One region of the Variovorax sp. 10L426 genome, then DNA from elsewhere that is predicted to be linked to it. Evidence: predicted binding sites of a transcription regulator. Region 1 holds the regulator's gene; the other holds the start of a gene.

What was found. Region 1 encodes FNR, which switches genes on or off when oxygen is low (the NO sensors DNR and NnrR bind a similar motif). Its sites were predicted from a motif close to TTGATNNNNATCAA; they were not measured.
Region 2: a site for FNR is predicted at 4,027-4,040, ahead of AC1DHL_RS22530 (phenylacetic acid degradation protein PaaY). Genes of this name have one in related genera too.

Annotation. Positions count from the first base shown of each region.
Region 1 is NZ_JBFTJF010000005.1:117,215-126,110, forward strand. Features, by position in the region: gene AC1DHL_RS09065 (bifunctional cytochrome P450/NADPH--P450 reductase) at 79-3,264, opposite strand; gene fnr (fumarate/nitrate reduction transcriptional regulator Fnr) at 3,572-4,285, opposite strand; gene hemN (oxygen-independent coproporphyrinogen III oxidase) at 4,406-5,824, shown strand; gene AC1DHL_RS09080 (universal stress protein) at 5,902-6,423, opposite strand; gene azu (azurin) at 6,591-7,052, shown strand; gene AC1DHL_RS09090 (hemerythrin domain-containing protein) at 7,143-7,727, shown strand; gene AC1DHL_RS09095 (GNAT family N-acetyltransferase) at 7,731-8,896, opposite strand, start outside.
Region 2 is NZ_JBFTJF010000016.1:91,136-100,031, forward strand. Features, by position in the region: gene AC1DHL_RS22510 (acyl-CoA dehydrogenase family protein) at 1-167, shown strand, start outside; gene AC1DHL_RS22515 (CaiB/BaiF CoA transferase family protein) at 164-1,174, shown strand; gene AC1DHL_RS22520 (tripartite tricarboxylate transporter substrate binding protein) at 1,198-2,187, shown strand; gene AC1DHL_RS22525 (NAD(P)H-dependent flavin oxidoreductase) at 2,202-3,299, shown strand; gene AC1DHL_RS22530 (phenylacetic acid degradation protein PaaY) at 3,306-3,908, opposite strand; gene paaG (2-(1,2-epoxy-1,2-dihydrophenyl)acetyl-CoA isomerase PaaG) at 4,094-4,894, shown strand; gene paaI (hydroxyphenylacetyl-CoA thioesterase PaaI) at 4,901-5,350, shown strand; gene paaK (phenylacetate--CoA ligase PaaK) at 5,372-6,691, shown strand; gene AC1DHL_RS22550 (penicillin acylase family protein) at 6,733-8,896, shown strand, end outside.

The DNA of each region.
Region 1 (8,896 bases):
TACGCCAGCTCGAGGCGGCTGGAGACGTATCCGAGGCCCATCGGCTTGGGGGATTTCCCTTGGATGGCGATCAGGCGATCAGGCGAACACGTCGGACACATAGCGGCCCGTCTCGCGCTCGATCTTGTCGATCCACGCCTCGGCTTGCTCGGCCGTCGCGCCGACCGCCTCCATGTAGATGCGCGTGAACGTCTCGCGCACCGCCGGCGCCATGTGGCGGCCGTCGCCGCAGACGTAGACGTGCGCACCCTTGCGAAACAGTTCGGCCACGTCGGCGCGGTCCTTCCAGACGCGATGCTGCACGAAAGTCACGTCGCCTTCGGGTGCCTTGTAGAACGCGGGACGAACGCTGACCACGCCGTCGGCTTCCCACGCGGCCAGCTCGTCGCGGTACAGGAAATCGACGTCGGGATGGTCGCAGCCAAAGAACAGCAGCGACGGCCCGACGCTGCGCCCGTTGCGCGCCTGCACGGCGCGCTCCTGGAGAAAGCCGCGAAACGGCGCGAGTCCGGTACCTGCGCAGACCATCACCATCGGCATCTCGGGTGAGGCGGGCGGATGGAAGTGGTCGTTCGACGAGCGCACGGCGATCGCGACGCGCGTGCCCGGCGTGCAGCTCGCCAGATGCGTCGACGCCATGCCTTGGTAGCGCCCCTGGCCCGACAGTGCCGGGGCATCGACGACGGCGACGGTGATCGTGCAGCGCTGCGCATTCCACAGTGGGGAAGACGAGATTGAATACTGGCGCGCTCGCGCCGCCGGCAGCATCTCGAGAAAGGCGGCCAGGCCCAACTCGCACGCGGCGTAGCGGTCGAGCAGATCGAGGACGCTGACGCGCTTGCCGAGCACGTCGCGTTGGTAGGCGTCTTCCTCGGTCAGCGCGCTCAGCTCGGCCTTCTCGGGCGCACAGCGCGTGGCCGCCGCCAGCGTCGCCACCTGGCCGCGCGTGGCCGGCTGCCCCAGCTCGACATAGTGGAACAGCACTTCGCTCGCATTGACGGGGTAGTCCACCGGCAGTGAGGTGAGGCTGCTCTCGGGCTTGCGGATCACGATCTGGCTGTCGGAGGCGAGGTTGAAGCGTTTCAGCGCCCGCATCACGTTCCCGATCGGGTTGTGCGGCAATACCGCCAGGTAGTCTCCCGCGCGGTAGCTCATCCCCTCGGGCAACGCGATGTCGATGTGGCGCTTGGAGCGGCCGAGCGGCGATGCCATGTCGACCAGTTCGCGGTTCTCGATCACCTCGCCGTGCTGCAGGTCGCCCAGGCGCAGGATCGCCGTGCGGCCGGCCTTGATGTGCTCGACCTGCAACTGGGTGCCTGTCGGCGCGGCCTGCACCTGTTTGCCCAGCGCGCTCCCGAAGTCGGACCACAGCCCGCCATACCATTCGTCGAAGGCGCCGAAGAAGTCGCCACCGGCGTCGGCCTCGCCCCGCGGCCTGATGCGCACGGCGCCGGCGGCTTCGAGCGCTGCATCGAAGCGCTTGGGCACCGCCTGGTAGGTGCGTGCCCATTGGCGATTGCCGCAGCCGAACACCGCGAAGCGCACGCCGTTCAACGCGCCCGGCGCGAGCGTGTCGAGCCAGGCAGCGAACTGGCGCGCATTGTCCGGCGGCTGGCCTTCGTACGAGGCAGCGATGATCGCGACGGCGCCCTCGGTCGGCAGCTTGCCGATGTGGTCATCGAGTGGCGCCACCTGAGGCGCATAGCCCTGCGACGCTGCGTCGCTGGCGATGCGCTCCGCAAACGCTTCGGCCGAGCCGGTGTTCGAGCCGAACAGCACCAGGAGCGGCGTGGCCTGCTCTCCGGGGGCGCGCGGGGCCGCCGCTGCCTGCACCGGACTGGCGGCCGTCTGCAACCCGACCGCGCTGCGCGGCTTGAACGACGCGCTGCCGCGGCGCTTGACGCGGATGCGGAAGCCGTGCGGCTTCAAGGTGAGCGTCTCGGCCACCGAGAGCTGGTAGGACGGGTCGTCCTCGATCAGGTCGAAGCGCTGAAGGATCATCGCGATCAGCAGCACCGCCTCCTGCATCGCGAACGGCCGGCCGATGCAGGCGCGCTGGCCGTTGCCGAACGGCTTCCACGCGTTCGGCGGCAGCTTCTCCATCGCCTCGGGCGCGAAGCGCTCGGGACGGAAAGCTTCGACATCGTCGCCCCAGACCTGGGTGTCGCGGTGCAGCATGGGCGTCAGCACCATCAGCGTGTCGCGCCGACCGATCGCGTAGCGCCCGCCGATCACGGTGTCTTCGCGCGCGCGCAACTGGAACGCCGGCGCGGTCGGCCAGATGCGCAGGCTCTCCATCAGCACCTGCTCGATGTAGCGCAGCCGGCCCATGTGCTCCAGCCGCGGCATCTCCTCGCCCAGTGCGGCATCGACCTCGGCGCGAGCCTTCAGCAGCACTTGCGGGTTCTTGATCAGGAAGTAGGTCGCGAACGACAGCATTCCGCTGGTCGTCTCGTGCCCGGCGATGAGGAAGGTGATGAGCTGGTAGCGGATGTTCTCGTCGGACAGGCCTTCACCGGTGACGGGGTCGCGCCCCTGGAGCATCAGCCCGAGCAGGTCCTTCTTCTGCGCCGCCTCGGGGTCGCGCTTGCGCTCGGCGATCAGCGCGTCGGCCACCTCGCGCATCAGCTCGAGGTCGTCTTCGTAGCCGCGGCGCTTGCGCAGCAGCAGCTTGCTGGCGAGCTCCGGGCGTCGCGTGCGCGCGCCGGCCTCGGCCAACGCATCGACCATCGCGCCGATGAAGGGGTGCATCTCGCGCTGGTAGAAGCTGTTGAAGCGGTAGTCGAACGCGCACAGCGCGATCGTGTCGAGGGTCATCCGTGTCATGTCCTCGGTGACCTCGATCACGCTCTCGGAGCCGAAGCGCTCCCAGCGCGTCAGCATCTGATCGGCGATGTCGAGCATGCGATCGAACATGCCGCGAATGCCGATCGGACCGAACGCCGGCATCAGCAGGCGGTGCGCCGTGGCCCAGTTGGGTTCGTCGGTCTTGGCGGTGAACAGGCCGTCGCCGGCGAAGTCGCGGATGTTCTTCAGCGCACCGGCGACCCGCTTGTCGAAGCGAGCCTCGTCGCACAACTCGTTCACCAGTTCCTGCGAGCTGACGATGATGATCGGGCTGCCAAAGACCTCGAGTTGGAAGATCGGGCCATGGATGCGCGCCAGGCGCATGAAGCCCTGGATCGGCGCGTCGCCGTCGATCGAGCGCAGGTTGCCGATGAAGGGATCGCCCTTGGGCTGCGGGATGGGTGCGGTACGAGGCATGTTGCTTCCTTGCCGTGTGATCAGGCGCGATGCCGAGGTCGACGAGCCGCCAGTTGGTGTGCGCAGTGTGCCCTTGTACAGGACGTTGCGCTACATCAGTTCCTTGGGCGTCTGTCGGAAGTGGCCGCCGGGCAGCGGCAGCGTCTCGTTGCCCCAGCGCTCTTCGTCATGCGGCGAAGTCCAGCATACCGCCGCCGCGGGGATGTGTTACCTGTGCTCGCGACAGCACGCGAGGCGCGGTCTAGGATGAGGTTTGGATTGAAAGCAAGCGCGCTCACGCTGCTGTTGTCGATGCCCGAGCGAGGAATCAGGACGGAGGATTGACCAGGCGTCGGAGCGAATCTGGATCGAGGATTCGCAGGTTGCGTTGTTGGACATCGACGATGCCGTCATCCATGAACTTCGAGAGCGTGCGGCTCACGGTTTCGAGCTTGAGGCCGAGGTAGCTGCCGATTTCCTCGCGCGTCATGCGCAGCACCAGTTCGAAGCCCGAGAAGCCGCGCGCATGAAGCCGCTGCGCGAGGTTCAACAGGAAGGCGGCGAGCCGCTCCTCGGCTCGCATGCTGCCGAGCAACAGCATCACGCCATGCTCGCGCACGATCTCGCGGCTCATGATCTGGTGCACGTGCCGCTGCAGCGCAGTGACTTCGCGCGAGAGTTCCTCGATGCGGTCGAAGGGCATCACGCAGACTTCTGCATCTTCGAGTGCGACCGCATCGCACGTGTGCTGGTTGTTGACGATGCCGTCGAGCCCGATGATCTCCCCCGCCATCTGGAAGCCGGTGACCTGGTCGCGCCCGTCCTCGCTCGTCACGCGGGTCTTGAAGACGCCCGTGCGAATCGCATAGAGCGAGGTGAATGGCTCGCCGTTGCGAAAGAGGGTCTCGCGCCGGCGGACCTTTCGCCGGGTCGCGACGATGTCGTCGATGCGTTGCAGGTCGCCCGGCTGCAGGCCGATGGGCATGCACAGCTCACGCAGGTTGCAGTTGGAGCAGGCGACCTTGATGTTTTCCGTTTTCATTGATTTGCGTCGAGTTCCGGGTGATTTTGCGCCGGGGTGCGGAGCGCGGGCTTGATGCAGGTCAAGGTTCGCGGAACGTCCGGACGGCATAGTGGTTCTCTGCCCGCCTTATAGCCTGCAATGAATTCATCCTCAGTCCTCCTGACCGCCGCCGCGTCCACCGTGCTGCCGTCGCCCGCCGTGCTGCGCCGCCTCGACATTGCCGGCCCGCGCTATACCTCCTACCCGACGGCAGACCGATTCGTCGAAGCCTTCACAGCCGACGACTACGCGCAGGCCCTGCGCCAGCGCAAGGCGGCCGGTGCGCATGGGCGTCCTCTTTCGCTCTACGTGCACATCCCGTTCTGCGAATCGCTGTGCTACTACTGCGCCTGCAACAAGATCGTCACTCGCCACAAGAGCCGTGGGGGCGAATATCTCGACTACCTCGCGCGCGAAGTGGCCCTCCATGTCGCGGAACTTGGCCGCGGCGCGCTCGTCAGCCAACTGCATCTCGGCGGCGGGACGCCGACTTTCCTGGACGACGACGGCCTCGAGAGGCTGCTCGCGATCCTTGGCGACGCATTCGTGCTGGGCCCGGAACGCGAGCAATCCATCGAGATCGATCCGCGGACCGTCGACAGCCGGCGCCTCGAACGGCTGGCCGGCATGGGGTTCAATCGCCTGAGCTTCGGCGTCCAGGACTTCGAGCCGGATGTCCAGAAGGCCATTCATCGCATCCAGCCAGCCGCTCGGGTGTTCGACCTGATGGCGAGTGCGCGCGCGCTGGGTTTCAAGTCGATCAACATCGATCTCATCTACGGATTGCCCAGGCAGAACAGGGCATCGTTCGACCGAACGCTGGCGCAGGTGTGCAAGCTTCGGCCCGATCGCATCGCGCTCTATGCCTATGCCCACCTGCCGGAGCGCTTCAAGCCGCAGCGGCGCATCGCCGCCGAAGAACTGCCCGATGCGAAGGCCAAGGTCGAGATGCTGTCGCGCTCGATCGCCGCGCTGACCGCGGCCGGCTACGTCTACATCGGCATGGATCACTTCGCATTGCCCGAAGATTCACTGGCGATCGCCAAGCGGCAAGGGCGGCTGCACCGCAACTTCCAGGGCTACAGCACGCAACCCGATTGCGACCTCGTCGCGCTCGGCGTCTCGGCCATCGGCCGCGTGGGCGCGACCTACAGCCAGAACGCCAAGACGCTGGCGGAGTACTACGACCACCTCGATCAGGGATGCATCCCGGTCGTTCGTGGATTGGCGCTGACGCGCGACGACGTCATGCGGCGAACCGTGATCATGGCCCTGATGTGCCAGGGGCACGTGGACTTCGAATCCATCGGGCTGGCGAACCTGATCGACTTCAAGCGTCATTTCGCGCTCGAGATCGCGGCACTCGGGCCTCTGGCCGCGCACGGACTGGTGTGCGTGAGCGACCACGACATCCAGGTGACGGCGGCAGGCTGGTTCTTCGTGCGGGCCATCGCGATGGTGTTCGACCGCTATTTGCAGGCGGATCGCAACCGGACGCGCTTTTCGCGGATCGTCTGAACATGCAGGCGGCGCTCGATGTCAGCCATCAGATCGACATCTGGTGTCGCTGAGAGGCCACCTCCCGGCCTCTTCGTTCATTCCATCGCCAGCGCACCCGACGGCAGACGCACGCGGGTCGTTGCCTGCGCAGGTTCGGGCTTCGATTCCGATTCCGGCGCGCGCACCAGCAGTACCGGCACGGGTGCGAAGCGCAGGATGTGTTCGGCGCTGCTGCCCAATACCAGTCGGCCCACGCCGCGGCGGCCATGCGTGCCGAGCACGATCAACTCCGCGGGCCACCTGGAGGCTTCGGCCGTGACCTGCTCGTGAACCGATCCGGCGAAGCTGTCGCACAGCACGGTCTCGGCGTCGACGCCCGCTGTCTCCGCGACTGCCTTCGCGTCGTCGAGCACCCGCTGGCCGGCCTCGCGCAGCACGTTCAGCCAGTCGCCGGAATAGCCGGAATAGGCGTCCATGGCGAGCGCGAACGAGAGTTCGTCGATCACGTGGATCAGCCGCAGGTGGCCCGTTGTGAGTCGGGCGAGACGGATGGCTTCGTCCAGTCCGCGCTGCGATGTCGGACTTCCATCGACCGGAACAAGAATTCGCTGATACATGACACGATCCTTTCGTTGGTGGGGTGCGATGCGTTCAGTATCGGGCTGCGGCGCCTTGGAGCCTTGATCTGGCGCAAGCCTTGCCACACTCACAGGTGCGCAAGGCGCCATTGCGGGCAAACTCGATTCATGGCGAAATGCCATCGACACCGAAAGGAGAAAGAAAGATGAATGCCGTGAACCTGAAGAGAACCTGCGCTGCGGCGCTCTTGGTGGCGCTGGCCGGCACCGCGTCGGCCGCCGCATGCGACGTGGAGATCGAAGGCAACGACGCCATGCAGTTCAACAAGAGCAGCATCGACGTGCCGCAAAGCTGCAAGCAGTTCACGGTCAAGCTCAAGCATGTGGGCAAGCTGCCGAAGGCGGTGATGGGGCACAACTGGGTGCTGACCACCTCGGCCGATGCCCAGGCGGTGGCTGCAGACGGTATCGGCGCCGGCTTGGACAAAAACTACCTCAAGGCGGGTGATGCCCGCGTGATCGCTCACACGGCAGTCGTCGGCGGTGGCGCTTCGGACTCCGTCACCTTCGACACCAGCAAGCTCAAGGCCGATCAGAGCTATGCCTTTTTCTGTTCGTTTCCCGGTCATTCCGCGCTCATGAAGGGCACGGTGAAGCTGACCAAGTGAGCTTGCGGCGCAAACCGATGCGGCCTTGATCTGCAGCAAGGTCGCGAAGCGTGAGGAATGAGAAGCTTGCGGCATCCAACGGAGAGCCGCATGACGCACATCACCACGCGAATCATTCGTGACGAGCACTCGGCCCTCTCGGCCATGCTTCGATCCATCCTCTTGCTCCTGGCGGAGCATCGGCGGCAGCGCTCGCTGCCTGATTTCGGCGCCCTGCGCGCGATGCTCTTCTATGTCGACGAGTTTCCGGAGAAGCGGCATCACCGCAAGGAATCGGAATTGCTGTTCCCCAAGCTGCGCGCGCGAACGCCGATTTCGCGCGAACTGCTCGATCGGCTGGACGACGATCACGCGCGGGGAGAGCGGAAGATCCGCGAAGTGGAGCACGCGCTCCTCGCCTTCGAGATGCTTGGGGAACCGCGCCGACGCGCCTTCGAAGAGGCGGTCGAGCGCTATGTCGACTTCTATCTGGGCCACATGGCGCTGGAGGAGCGTGAAATCCTTCCCCTCGCCGAGAAGGTGCTGACCAATGAAGACTGGGCGGACCTCGACGAGGCGTTCAGCGCCAATCGCGATCCATTGACGGGCTGCGAACCCGAGCCTGATTACGCCGCGCTTTTCACGCGCATCGTCAACGCCGTGCCGGCACCGATTGGGCTGGGTGCGCAGCGCTGAACCTCATTCGTGCTGGCGGAAGGGGCTGCGCTCTTCGAGGTGGTCCATGTAGTTCTCGATGCCCGCGCCTTCGCGTTCCAGGAAGCGCTCGACCGCATCGGCAAAGGATGGGTGCGCCAGCCAGTGGGCGCTGGTCGTCTTGACTGGCATCAGGGCGCGCGCCATCTTGTGCTCGCCTTGCGCGCCGCCTTCGAAGCGCAGGACGCCGTGCTCGATGCACCACTGGAGCGGCTGGTAGTAACACGCCTCGAAATGCAGGCAGTCCACGCGCTCGAGCGCGCCCCAGTAGCGGCCGTAGGCAATCAGCGGATGCTCCGACGCGCTGTGTCCGGACAGACCCGCCGACAACGCGATGAGGCTCGCCGCGATCGGTTTGCCGCCCCGTTCGGCGATGAAGAGCAGCCAGGCTTCAGGCATGGTCGCCGCCATGCGATGAAAGAAGTCGCGATTCAGATAGGGCGGGTTTCCGTGCTCGCGGTAGGTGCGCGCGTAGCAACGATAAAAGAAATCCCAATCCGCACTGCAGATGTCGGCGCCGCGCGACCAGCGAAAGCTCACGCCCGCATCGTGGACCTTGCGGCGTTCCTGGCGGATCTTCTTGCGCTTGTCGTGGGACAGGCTGGCGAGGAAAGCATCGAAGTCGCTCCAATGCGCGTTGGTCCAGTGGAACTGGACCGTATGCCGCAGCATGAGCCCGGCGTCTGCGCATGCCGCCATGTCTTCATCGGCGCCGAAGAGCAGATGCAGCGACGAGACCTTAGTCTGCTCGCACCAGGCAACCAGGGCGCGCACCAGGAGCGCGCGGCTCATGTCGTCGCGCGCCAGAAGACGGGTCCCGGGCACGGGGGTGAACGGCACCGCGATGACGGCCTTGGGGTAGTAGGCCAACCCGTGCTGCTGGTAGGCGTTGGCCCAGGCCCAATCGAAGACGTACTCCCCATAGGAGTGGTCCTTGACATAGAGCGGGCATGCGGCCATCAGCCGAGCGCCTTGCCACAGCGTCACGAAGTGCGGTGCCCAGCCCGTGTTCGCCGACGCGCTGCCGCTGGCGTCCAGAGAATTCAGGTAGGCGTGGCGCATGAAGGGGGAGGGTGCCGCCTGCATCGCGAGCAGGCCGTCCCAGGCGGCGGCGCCGATCTCGGAAGCCGAGCGATGGATGCGAATGGTGG
Region 2 (8,896 bases), on a different contig from region 1:
CGGTGCAGGTGTTCGGTGGAGGGGGCTATGTGGCGGACAACGTCGCGGAGCGCTTCTACCGCGATGTGCGCCTGTTTCGCCTGTACGAAGGCACGAGCCAGATCCATCTCGTCAACATCGCCAAGCGCACTGTCGCGCTGGCGCAGGCGCGCAAGGCGGCCGCATGAAGGCGCTGGCCGGCCTGCGCGTGCTCGAGTTCGCCACGGTCGGCGGCGTGCCCTTCTGCGCCTGGTGGCTCGCGCAGCAGGGCGCCGAGGTAACGCGCGTTGCCAATCCGCGTCCGCCCGACCTCGGCGTGCCGGTCGACGCGGAAGCCGACATCGGCCAGTGGGCGCGCGAGCTTCGAACGCTGGATCTCAAGACCGCTGAAGGCCGGGAGGCGGCGCTCGATGCGGCCGCGCAGGCGGACGTGCTGCTGGAGGGCTTTCGGCCCGGCGTGATGGAGCGGCTCGGGCTCGGCCCTGCGGCGATCCATGCGCGCAACCCGCGGCTCGTGTATGCCCGCATTGTCGGGTGGGAGCGGCAGGGGCCGTGGGCACAACGCGCCGGGCATGACATCAACTATGTCGCCATGAGCGGTGCGCTGCACGCCGTGGGCGCGGACCATGTGCCGCTCAACCTGCTGGGCGACCTCGCCGGCGGTGCGCTGTACGCCGCCATGGGGATTCTGTCTGCGCTCCATGCGCGCGCATCGACGGATCGCGGCTGCGTCGTGGACGCGTCCATGACGCATGGTTGCGCGCACCTGCTTACCGCGGTGTTCGCACGCCTGGGCGTGGGGGCCTGGCAGGACGCGCCCCATGCCAACGTGATCGACGGGGGCGTACCCTGGTACCGGAGTTACCTCACCGCCGACGGGCGCCACATGGCCGTCGGCGCGATCGAAGAGCGCTTCTATCTGAGTTTCGTCGCCGGCCTCGGGCTCGACCCGGCCCGCCTGCCCTCGCGAGGCGATCGCGCGCGCCATGGCGAACTGGCGGCGCTCTTCCAGAAGCGCTTCCTTCGGCAGTCGATGGCGCACTGGGCCGCCCACTTCGAAGCCCTCGACGCTTGCGTGACGCCGGTTCTGAATCTTCGCGAAGCGCGCGTGCATGAGGTGAACCGCGGGCTGTTCAAGGACGGAAACGGCCCCTGGGCTCCGGCAGCTGCACCTCAACTCTTTCCAATTCAATGACAGTCAATGACAGGAGACAAGCAATGATCCGCAATACGACTCGCCGCGCTTTCGGCGCCATGTGCATCGCAGCGCTGAGCCTGGCCGCCGCGCCGGCCCTGGCGCAAGGCGATGCTTATCCGACCAAGCCGATCAAGATCATCGTTCCCTTCTCCGCAGGCGGAGTCGTGGATTCGATCGCCCGCATCGTGGGCGAGAAACTGAGCGTGAAGTACGGCCAACCGGTCATCGTCGAGAACAAGACCGGGGCGGGAGGCTCCATCGGGACCGACTTCGTGGCCAAGTCCGCGCCGGACGGCTACACGCTGCTGTGTGTCAGCCCTGGCCATGCAGTGGCGCCGAGCATCATCAAGGGTGTGACGTGGAATCCGGTGAAGGATTTTCGGGCGATCGAAGGCTTCGGGATCATCTCGAACGTGTTCGTCGTGCCGCCGAACGTGCCCGTCAAGAACATGGCCGAACTCGTTGCGCTGGCGAAGAGCAGCGCCACGCCGCTGACCTACGCGACGGCTGGTGTCGGGACTTCCAACCATCTCTCCGGCGAACTGCTTTCGCAGATGGCGGGCGTGAAGCTCACGCACGTGCCCTATCGCGGCCAGCCCGATGCATTGAACGACCTGCTTGGCGGCCGGGTGACGATGATGCCGCTGACCGCGGCGCTGGCGTCCCCCTACATCAAGAGCGGCAAGTTGAAGGCTCTCGCGGTCACCACGGCCAAGCGCTCGGCCGCGCTGCCGGATGTACCGACGGTTGCCGAATCGATCGGCCTCCCGGACTACAGCGTCGGGACATGGTTCGGCTTCGTGGCGCCCGCCAAGACGCCGGACGCGCTGATCCGGAAACTGTCTGCCGATGTCGCTGAAGTTCTCGCGATGCCCGACACCAAGGCCAAGCTGGAGATGCTGGGCCTCGAACTCGCGCCGCAGGGCCCGAAGGAGTTCGATGCCTTCATCGCGACCGAGGTCGGGCGCTGGAGCAAGGTCATCAAGCAAGCCGGCATCGATCCGCAATGAGGGAGACCCGCGCCATGAAATCGCCCCTGAAGCCACCCATCTGCGCAAAGCTCGGCATCGCGCATCCGATCTTCGGGTTCTCGCATTCGATCGACGTGGTGGTCGAGATCGCCAAGGCAGGCGGATTTCCGGTGCTCGGCCTGGCGCGGGAGATGCCGCACGAGATTCCGCACATCCTGGAAGAGGTCGATTCGCGAATGCAGGGGCTTCCCTATGGGGTCGACCTGATGCTGCCTTCGCAGGTGCCGCAGACCGGCAGCATCGATGACGTGCGCGGCGCCTTGCCGCAGACGCATGTCGAATTCGTCGACGGCCTGCGCGATCGCTTCGCCGTGCAGGCACCGGTCAAGCCCAGCTTCTTTACCACGCAGGTGCGCTCCGAGTCGCTGTTCGAGCAGCAGATCGAGCAGGTGCTGGCTTCGAACGCGCTGGGCGTCGCCACGGCGATCGGCCTGCGTCCGGAACTCATCGCGCGCGCCAAGGCGGCGGGCAAGGTGACCTTCTCGCTCATCGGCTCCGTTCGCCATGCGCAAAAGGCCTTGGCGATGGGCGTGGACGTGCTCGTGGCGCAGGGCTACGACGCCGGAGGTCACACAGGAACGGTGGGCACCTTCTCGTTGGTGCCGCAGATCGTTGCTGTCGCCGGAGATGCACCGGTGCTCGCCGCTGGCGGCATCGGCAATGGCGATCAGATCGTTGCGGCCATTGCCATGGGCGCGCAGGGCGGTTGGCTCGGCACCCTATGGATGGCCGCCGCCGAAAACCACACGCCGCCGGCGCTGCTGCGTCGCCTGATCGACAGCGGCAGCGAAGACACGGTGATCACGCGCGCCCATAGCGGAAAGCCATGCCGGGTGGTGCGCAGCGACTGGATCGATGCGTGGTCTGCGTCCGGCGCACCAGAGCCCTTGCCGATGCCCTTGCAGCAGGCGCTGACGGGCGATGTGTTCGCGTCGATCCACGAACATGACGATGCACGACTCATCTACGAGGCGGCAGGACAGAGCATCTTCGCCATCCGGCGAGAGACGCGAGTCGCCGACCAGATGGCGGCGCTCAAGGGCGAGATGCAGGCCGCCTGGCAGCGTATGTCGATGATGTCTGCCAGCTGACCAGGGCTACCCGCGCTTCGTCGCGATCAACGGCTTCACATCCGGCGCATTCACCCGCGGCCGATCGGCCTCTACCGCAGCCAGCGGGTCAACTTCCTTCATGCTCGCAAGACAGCGCTGCGTGAGGTGCTGGTAGGTGCGCGTGCCTTCCAGCTTCCACGCGACTTCCTGATCGCTCAATTCGCGCATCACCTTCGCGGGAATGCCGGCGGCGAGCGATCGCGCGGGGATTTTCTTGCCCGCCGGAACGAAGGCGCAGGCCGCGAGGATGGCCGCTTCGCCGACTTCGGCCTCGTCCATGACGACGGCATTCATGCCGACCAGCGCGTCGCGCCGGACGATGCAGCTGTGCAGCACGGCGCCATGGCCGATGTGGCCGTTTTCCTCGACGACGGTGTCCTGGGCGGGGAAGCCGTGAATCACGCAGGTGTCCTGCAAGTTGGAGCCGCGCTGGAGCACGATGCGGCCGAAATCGCCGCGCAGCACGGCGCACGGCCCGACGTAGCAGTCCGGCCCGACGATCACGTCGCCAATGAGCACGGCAGTCGGATGCACATAGGCGCTGGGGTCGATGACCGGCACCACTCCTTCGATCGAATAACAAGGCAAGGCGGTCTCCTTCTTTTTTGGGAATGACGCCGATACGCGGGTTTTCCCGTGGATGTTCTGACTTGCGTCAGGCTGAAGTCGATCTTATGATTCACCGACCGGTCGGTCAACAATACATTTGACGCAGATCAAGACGTCCGGCCCGGCCCCATCCCACGACTGCATCCCACGACTGGAGACACAGCTTGTCCGATTCACTCGTCCTTGCTTCGCACGACGGCCCGGTTTTGACGCTCACGCTCAACCGGCCCGCCGCTCTCAACAGCTTCACCGGTGCCATGCACGAGCAGCTTCGTGCCGCGCTCGACGCCGCTGCGGCCAATGCCGAGGTCCGCTGCCTGGTCCTGACCGGCGCCGGCCGTGGCTTCTGCGCCGGCCAGGATCTCGCCGATCCGATGGTCGCGCCGTCGCTCGCCGGCGAGCCCCCCAAGGATCTGGGCTGCACGATCGAGATCCTCTACAAGCCCCTCGTGCGACGGCTGAAGTCGATGCCTGTCCCGGTGATTGCCGCCGTCAACGGCGTCGCGGCCGGCGCGGGCGCGAACCTGGCGCTGAACTGCGATCTCGTGATCGCCGGCCAATCCGCCAGCTTCATCCAGGCCTTCGCCAAGATCGGCCTCGTGCCGGACACCGGCGGCACGTGGCTGCTGCCGCGCATCGTGGGCCGCGCGCGCGCCATGGGGCTCGCGATGCTCGGCGACAAGCTCAGCGCCGCCGAAGCCGAGCGCATCGGCCTCATCTGGAAATGCGTCGACGACGCGGTGCTGGCCGAGGAGGCCCGCAAGCTTGCGGTGCGTCTCGCCGCGATGCCGGTGAAGGCGCTGGCCGCCACCCGCGACGCCATCGATGGAGCCCAACACCTCACGCTCGATCAAGCACTCGATCACGAAGCCGTCGTGCAGTCCGAGCTTGGCCGCGCGCACGACTACCTCGAAGGCGTCGCCGCGTTCTCCGCGAAGCGCACTCCTGTTTTCACCGACCGCTGAATCGCAATGTCCACACCCCAATCCGAACGCACGCCGCAGCAGACCGCGGAACTGGTGCGCGAGCGCATGTTCGCCAACGACCGCGCTGCCAAGAACCTCGGCATGGAAGTCGTCGAAGTCTCGCCCGGCAATGCATCTGTCGCCATGACCGTGCGCGAGCACATGCTCAACGGCCACGACATCTGCCACGGCGGCCTCATCGCGACGCTCGCCGACACGGCCTTCGCGTATGCCTGCAACTCGTACAACGAACTGACGGTGGCCTCGGGCTTCTCCATCGACCTGATGGCGCCGGGCCGCGAGGGCGACGTGCTCACGGCGCGCAGCTTCGAGGTCTCGAAGGCAGGCCGAACCGGCGTCTACGACTGCGAAATCACCAACCAGCGGAACGAGCGCATCGCCGTCTTCCGCGGCCGTTCCTACACCATCAAGGGCAAGCCGGCCGTCGCCGCGTGAGCCGCCCGAGGAGACACATCCATGCCCGTGAAGCAACCCGCCCCCGGTGAACTCGACGCCATCGAGACCGCCAGCCGCGACGAGATCCAGGCCCTGCAATTGCAGCGTCTGCGCTGGTCGCTCAAGCACGCCTACGACAACGTGCCGCACTATCGCAAGGCGTTCGACGAAAAGGGCGTTCATCCCGACGACCTGAAGCAGCTGAGCGACCTGTCCAAGTTCCCCTTCACGACCAAGAAGGACCTGCGGGACAACTATCCCTTCGGTCTTTTCGCGGTTCCGCGGGAGCAGGTGTCACGCGTGCATGCATCGTCGGGCACCACGGGGAAGCCCACCGTCGTCGGCTACACGAAGAACGACATTGACACATGGGCCTCGTTGGTCGCACGTTCGATCCGCGCAGCGGGCGGCCGCGCGGGCGACATCGTGCACATCGCCTACGGCTACGGCCTCTTCACCGGCGGGCTCGGCGCGCACTACGGCGCCGAGCGGCTCGGCTGCACCGTAATTCCGATGTCGGGCGGGCAGACCGAAAAGCAGGTCCAGCTCATCCGCGATTTCAAGCCCGAGATCATCATGGTCACGCCGAGCTACATGCAGGTGATCGTCGAGGAATTCGTGCGCCAGGGGCTGGACCCGCGCGAATGCTCGCTCAAGGTCGGCATCTTCGGTGCCGAGCCGTGGACCGAGGCGATGCGCCACGAGATCGAAGGCAAGGCCGGCATCGATGCGGTCGACATCTACGGCCTCTCCGAAGTGATGGGCCCCGGCGTGGCGAGCGAATGCATCGAGACCAAGGACGGCCCTGTGCTGTGGGAAGACCACTTCTATCCCGAGATCATCAACCCCGAAACGGGCGAAGTGCTGCCCGAGGGCTCGGAGGGTGAACTCGTCTTCACCTCGCTCACCAAGGAAGCGCTGCCCATCATCCGCTACCGCACGCGAGATCTCACGCGGCTCCTGGCGCCCACCGCGCGCTCGTTCCGCCGCATGGGCAAGATCGTCGGGCGCTCGGACGACATGCTGATCATCCGCGGCGTCAACGTCTTCCCGACGCAGATCGAGGAGATCGTGCTGCAGCACGCCAAGCTCTCCGGGCAATACCAGATCAACGTGAGCCGCGACGGCCTGCTCGACACGGTGGAAGTGCGGTGCGAACTGCAGCCGCTCGCCGCGCCGTCCACCGATGACAAGGAAGTGGGCGAGATCGCGCGCTGGCTCCAGCAGCGCATCAAGACGCTGGTGGGCATCTCGACCACCGTCAACGTGCTGAAGCCCGACAGCATCGAACGCACGCTCACCGGAAAAGCCCGTCGCGTGATCGACAAGCGTTCGCGCTGAGCGCTGCGCATTCATCCTCCGCGCGATCAACGAACGAATTCATGCTGAAGAAACTCTCTCTCCTTTGCGCAGCCCTTGCTCTGGCCGGATGCGCCGCCACGACGGCCTCCTCGACCGGAACAGTCACGATCAAGCGCGACACCTACGGCGTGCCGCATGTCTATGCGAACGATGTGCGCGGCCTTTTCCATGGCTACGGCTATGTCGTTGCCGAAGACCGTCTGTTCCAGATGGAAATGGCGCGCCGCGCGGTGCTCGGGACCGTCTCCGAAGTGATGGGTCCGAACTACGTGGCGCTCGACAAGGGCAGCCGCTCGGCTTTCACGCCGGCTTCGATCCAGGCGCAGATGGCCAAACTGTCGCCCGATGACAGGGCCATCTTCGACGGCTATGCGGCAGGCTTCAATGCGCGGGTGAAAGAGGTGCTGGCCGACAAGACCAACCTGATGCCGAAGCAGTTCATCGACGCCGGCTTCGAGCCGAAAGCCGATTGGACCGGCTACGACGTCGCAATGATCTGGGTCGGCACGATGGCCAACCGCTATTCGAATGCGAGCAGCGAGATCGCCAATCTCCGCCTGCTGAACCAGCTCCAGAAGGCAAAAGGCGATGCGCTCGGTCGCGAGATTTTCGACCAGATCCGCTGGATCGAGGACCCACTGGCACCGACCACGGTCCCCCGCACCGGCGGGCGGGCGCAGGCCGCGGCGGCGCCAGTCGGCGTTGTCGCAAAGGGTGACGACCCATTGGCCCGCCTGGCGCCGGTATCGCCCGAGTTGCTCGCCTCCCGCAGCGACGTGGATGCAGCACGGCGCGGCGTCGCGCAGCCGTGGGAGCGGCCCATTGCCAGCAATCTCTGGATCGCCGGGCCGAAGAAGACCAGCGACGGGAGCACGGTGCTCATCAACGGACCGCAGTTCAACTGGTTCAATCCCTCGTACGTGTTCGGTATCGGGCTGCATGGCGCCGGTTACGACGTGACGGGCAACACGCCCTTCGCGCACCCGGTGATCCTGTTCGGCACCAACGGAAAGATCGCCTGGGGCGCAACCGCCGGCCCGCTGGACGTCAACGACATGTACCAGGAGAAGCTCAACCCGTCGAACCGCTACGAATACCAGTTCAACGGCGCCTTGCGGCCGATGGTCAAGCGCACGGAGATCATCAAGGTCAAGGGTCAGCCGGACCAGAACCTCGACATCTACTCGACGGTGCACGGCATCGTCACCGACTTCGACCTCCCGAACAACACCGCCTTCTCCATGAAGCGGAGCTGGGACGGCTATGAGCTCGAGTCCCTTCTGGGTTGGATCCATTCCATGCAGGCGAAGAACTGGGACCAGTGGCTGGCGCAGGCTTCGCGGGTCGCGATCACGATCAACTGGTACTACGCGGACGCCGACGGCAACATCGGCTACGTCTCGCCCGGCCGCTTGCCGATGCGCCCGGCCTCGCAGGACATTCGCTTGCCGGCGGTCGGCGACGGCACGATGGAGTGGCAGGGAATTCGTCCCTTCAAGGAGGACCCGCAGGTGTTCAATCCGGCGCAGGGCTTCATCGCCAACTGGAACAACCAGTCCGCGCCCGGTGCGGTGAGCGACGGCGGCAACTACGCGGCGGCCGACCGGGTCAACGAATTCATCACCCGCCTCGAAGCCAAGCCGCGCCTGACGCGCGACGAGCTGTGGGCCATCAACCGCAGCACGGCCTACGCCGATACCAACGCCCGCTACTTCGTCCCGTTCATCGTCGAGGCCACACGCAGCTTGCCGGCCACCAATCCCGCGAAGCGCGCTGCGCAGATCCTTGCCGCCTGGAACATGGAGAACGACGATCCGACCGAGCAGGGCGTCTACCAGAGCCCGGCCACGACGATCATGATGACCTGGCTGCCGATCATCTACAAGCAACTGCTCGCCGACGACCTGCCACCCGAATTGTTTGCCGCGTACTCGAACGGCGGCTATGCAGGCGCGACGCAGGTGGCCAGCATCCGGCCGGGCAACGGCTCCAAGCTGCTCTACAACGCGCTGCTCGGACCCAAGGCCGGCGTGCCGCAGCACTACGACTTCTTCAATGGCGCGGACAAGAACGCCATGATCCGCAGCACCCTGGCGCAGGCCGTGTCCGAGTTGACGACGCGCTACGGCAGCGATCCGGCGCGTTGGCGCACGCCCGTCACCAAGCACGCATTCCTCACGAGCA